DNA from 2 places in the Acerihabitans sp. TG2 genome. Region 2 is predicted to be linked to the other one. Evidence: predicted binding sites of a transcription regulator. Region 2 holds the regulator's gene; the other holds the start of a gene.
What was found. Region 2 encodes Fur, which represses iron uptake genes when iron is present. Its sites were predicted from a motif close to ATAATAATGAGAACNACTATCAA; they were not measured.
Positions count from the first base shown of each region.

Region 1: the regulator Fur is predicted to act here: its motif matches at 1,012-1,034, upstream of exbB (tol-pal system-associated acyl-CoA thioesterase).

Region 1 covers NZ_JAYGJO010000006.1:206,122-208,535, forward strand. The annotation lists gene metC (cystathionine beta-lyase) at 1-820, opposite strand, end outside; gene exbB (tol-pal system-associated acyl-CoA thioesterase) at 1,102-2,067, shown strand; gene exbD (TonB system transport protein ExbD) at 2,071-2,414, shown strand, end outside.
Region 2 covers NZ_JAYGJO010000021.1:64,345-66,758, forward strand. The annotation lists gene glnS (glutamine--tRNA ligase) at 1-283, shown strand, start outside; partial or broken gene SJI19_RS17335 (RpiB/LacA/LacB family sugar-phosphate isomerase) at 366-641, shown strand; gene fur (ferric iron uptake transcriptional regulator) at 757-1,227, opposite strand; gene fldA (flavodoxin FldA) at 1,556-2,071, opposite strand; gene ybfE (LexA regulated protein) at 2,251-2,414, opposite strand, start outside.

The DNA.
Region 1 (2,414 bases), on a different contig from region 2:
CCACCCGCAGTCCGTTTTGCGCATGTTGTTTAAGCCGAACGCCAAGGGTGCGCAGGCCACGAGCGGCCATATACGCGGTATCGGCATCCACCATCTGCCCCATCAGGTAGGATTGCTCGCGTAATTGATCCCAACAGCGGGCGTTGGCTACGGCCGTACCCAACATCGCGTCCGAATGGCCAATAATGTATTTGGTTCCCGCCTGAATCGAAATATCCACACCCAACGCCAGCGCTGGCAGCAGGATCCCCGCAGCCCAAGTATTATCCAACATTATGACAATCTCCGGATTGACTGCGCGCACAGCGTTAACGATCGCCGGGATATCCTGAACTTCCATGGTGATGGATCCGGGAGATTCCAGGAAAACCACTTTGGTATTTTTTTGGATAAGTGCCGCGATCCCTGCGCCAATCAAGGGATCAAACCAGGTGGTGGCAACGTTCAACTTGGCCAGAATATGGCGACAGAAATCCGTGGTGGGTTCATATACCGAACCGGTGACCAAAATGTGATCCCCTGCGCCAACGAAAGACAGGATAGCATTGGTAACGGCTGCGGCACCGCAGGGATAAAGTGCGCAACCGACTCCACCTTCCAGTTCCACCATAGCCTGTTGAAAGGAAAAATGGGTTAGGGTGCCGCGTCGGCCATAGAACAATTCACCGTTGGCCCGCTGAGCGGTGGCCTGCTTTTTCGCGTGTACCGAATCAAAAACTAATGAGGAAGCCCGCTGGATAACCGCATTGACTGAGCCCTGAGTGTATTTTTTATCCCTGCCGGCGGAAATCAATGCTGTTTCTATTTTTTTGTTCGCCATTATTTATGCTATGCCTTTTACTCTATGTATTTGCTGTGACGGTCCTGGGCCAGTTATGCCGGCGGACCATACATGCTACGTTAGCATGAATGCGCGCCGACGACAGGCGTTTTGCTGAGGGTGCAATGATGGGTCATAAAATTGATCCCAGCCGCGATAACGCCATGGGGCGTCGTCTACAGGAGATACAAATAATAATGAGAACCACTATCAATTCGTGTTCTGTTTGTTATCATTCTTCCTGGCTTATTTTCCAGTAAAACATTAGATGGAGGCAAGGCGTGAAGATGGTTGTCTTAAATATTGTTCAGGCCCTATTGTGCCAAGCGCTTGGACGTTTTGTTAATATATCCGCCCTGCTGCGCAGGCTGCTATCGGCACTATTCCTAGTCGCTGGGCTGGTCTTAGTGTCTGGGCTGGCGGGTATTGCTGTCGCCGCACCCGCCACCGTGCCTGTTTTGCCAGGCGATGGCGCGGTGCAAACGCAACTGCCAATGTTGCCCGTTGCTGCAGGTCAACCGCCACTGGCACAAATGGATTTGTCGGTCTTGGGTATGTATCAGCATGCTGATGTGGTGGTGAAAACCGTCATGATAGGTCTGTTAATCGCATCCATCATCACGTGGGCGCTGTTTTTTGGCAAAAGTGCGGAATTATTGTCGGCCAAACGTCGCCTGGGTCGTGAGCTGGCTGCGCTAAAGGATGTTCGTAACCTGGATGAGGCACTGTCAGGTGCGGCGGAATTTCCCGCTGGCAGCGTCGGCGGTTGGTTATTGGCCCAGACGCAGAACGAACTGGCGTTATCCGCCGAGTCGTCGGATAACAATGGCATCAAAGAACGTGCGGCATTTAGGCTGGAACGCAGTGTGGCGGCAACCAGCCGCATGATGGGAAAAGGTAACGGTTTTCTGGCCACTATCGGCGCGATTTCACCGTTTATCGGGCTGTTCGGCACGGTATGGGGCATCATGAATAGTTTTATTGGTATCGCCCAGACGCAGACCACTAACCTGGCGGTGGTGGCCCCCGGCATTGCCGAAGCATTGTTGGCCACGGCTATCGGCCTGTTTGCGGCGATTCCCGCCGTGGTGATTTATAATATTTTTGCGCGGACCATTGCGGGTTACAAAGCCATGGTCGGCGACTATGCAGCTCAGGTGTTACTGCTGCTGAGTCGCGATTTAGATCTTGCTGCCAGCGCCGATAGCCGTTTGGCTCAGGGTGTTGCTAAGTATCGGATAGGCTAACAGATGGCGATGCACTTTAACGAGGATATTGACAGCGACGGCGAAATGCATGACATCAATGTGACGCCGTTTATCGATGTCATGCTGGTATTGCTCATCATTTTTATGGTGGCGGCGCCGCTGGCGACGGTGGATATCCGGGTAGACCTGCCCAACTCCTCCGCACCGGCGCAACCCCGGCCCGATAAGCCGTTATACCTGTCGGTAAAGGGTGACCAGCAGTTATTTATCGGCGCTGAGCCTATTACGTTGCAAACGCTGGCACAGACGCTCAATCAGCAGACCCAAGGCAATAAAGAAACCACCATTTTTTTCCAGGCGGACAAGCATGTAGATTACGAAACCGT
Region 2 (2,414 bases):
GGTCACGCATGGGGTTGCAGCTGAGTTTCGGTTATACGATCGGCTGTTTAGCGATGCCAATCCTGCTGCGGCGGAGGATTTTCTTTCGACGCTGAATCCGCAATCGCTGGTGATTAAGCAAGGTTTTGTGGAAGCCAGCGTCTTAAACGCAGAAATAGGCCAGCCGTACCAGTTTGAGCGTGAAGGCTATTTCTGTGCTGATAGTCGTTATTTCACCAAGCAGACGCCGGTGTTCAACCGCACCGTCGGCCTGCGAGATACCTGGACGAAAACCGGCGCCTGATGGCTGGTTACCTTCGTGCTAATACCAACGCTGCCGAGGCAGCGTTTTTTATGTGCGCTGGTCATGGCGCGTAGCGCCTTTGGGTATTTTGATCTGTGGCACTGGGATCGGTATATCCATTACAGCCAATAAGTTACGCGGTATCCGGGCGGTAGTATGCCGCGAACCTTACTCGGCCCGGTTGTCGCGCCAGCATAACGATACCCATATTCTGGCATTTGGCGCGCGGGTGGTGGGCTGTGGGTTAGCAAAAATGATCGTGGATAGCGGGTTGACGGCAGGATTTGAAGGGAAGCGGCACCAGCGACGGATTGATCTTATAAGTCAAATCGAACGCGAAGAAGAGGGTAACAACTAACAAAACGCCGCCTGGTTGCTGGTTGCCTGGCGGACGTTGGGATGATTGGCGTAGCCTTTTAAGTAAACAAGTTAAGCAAACAAGTTAAGCAAACAGGGTTACGTTTGAAGACCTGTTACTCTTGGGTGCTATTTAGCACATCTTTATGATCGTGCAGAGTTTCGTCTTCACGGCAGTTGCCGTCTTCACAATGTCCGTAAAGATATAAACTGTGGTTAGTCAGTTTGATATTGTGTTTTTTGGCGATATCACGCTGGCGCGCCTCAATGAATTCATCACGGAATTCGATCACTTTGCCACAGTCCAGACAGATCAAATGATCATGATGATATTGCTGGGTTAATTCAAAAACGGATTTACCGCCTTCAAAGTTATGGCGGGTGACGATACCGGCGTCATCAAACTGATTCAGTACACGATACACCGTAGCCAAGCCAATTTCTTCACCCATATCAATGAGTTTTTTGTAGAGATCCTCCGCACTGACGTGATGGCATTCCGGAGCTTGCAACACTTCCAGAATCTTCAGTCTGGGAAGGGTGACTTTCAGGCCGGCCTTCTTCAATGCAATATTATTGTCAGTCATGCGGGTATAGTCCTGTTACTTTGAGAATCTGATTGTAGGCTAACATAGCCTATAACATCGGTCGGCCCGAAAAATATGACGTCACCTCATTATAAGACTGCCTGTCCAAAATGAAAACTACGCCTTGTTAACCACTATAGCCCGTTTTGTGGGGCACATTTTGCAACATTTTAATGAAAAAGGCGAAACTGCTGCACTATTGTACCGCTTTGTGAGCGAAAGCTAAAAATTTGTATCTATTCATTCGACAGGGAGAACCTATCGACAAGTAAGACTGGCCGCCACAATGGATGACGGCCGACGTATTTTGTCAGTGCCGGATGATCAATTAACCGAGTTTCAATTCCTGGCTAATATGTTTAACCCAGCCATCAACACGTTCGTTGGTCAGTTCAGGCTGGCGATCTTCATCAATGGCCAGTCCGATAAAATGAGTGTCGTCCGCCAGCCCCTTTGAGGCTTCGAAATGATAACCTGCAGTCGGCCAGTGACCGATGATAGTGGCACCGTTCGGTTCGATAATGTCGCGGATAGTGCCCATGGCATCACAAAAATACTCTGCATAGTCTTCCTGGTCACCACATCCGAACAGGGCGACGGTTTTACCGGAGAAGTCAATTTCCTCAAGTGTAGGGAAAAAATCATCCCAGTCACACTGTGCTTCACCGTAATACCAGGTAGGGATGCCCAACAACAGCGTATCGAACCTTGCCAGATCTTCCTTACTGCTTTTGGCAATGTCATGAACTTCAGCAACGTCAGGCCCAAGTTGCTTCTGGATCATTTTGGCAATATTTTCGGTATTGCCGGTGTCACTGCCAAAAAAAATGCCTACAGTTGCCATGAATTTGAAAACCTCTTAAATATTAAGGATATGTTCTGTAATAGGATCATTTAGGTTCCCGGGCAATGATAGCAGACCATATCAACAGGAGGAACTCGTTCTGCCAGGGTTTTGTTGCAAAATCCGTCTCTTTAGGCGCGCAGTACCGACAAAGCGCGTCGCCGCCGGGCGGTAGTCGGTTACTCTTCCCGCTCGGCCGCTGCCTGTTGCCGCTCCAGCTCGGCCAGTAAAATCAATTCAATCAGTTCACTGCGCGACAGATTTTGCCGACAGGCCAACTCATTTAACGCATCCACCGCCTGGGCGTTGATTTTTAGTTCGACCCGGCGCAGGCCACGTACTT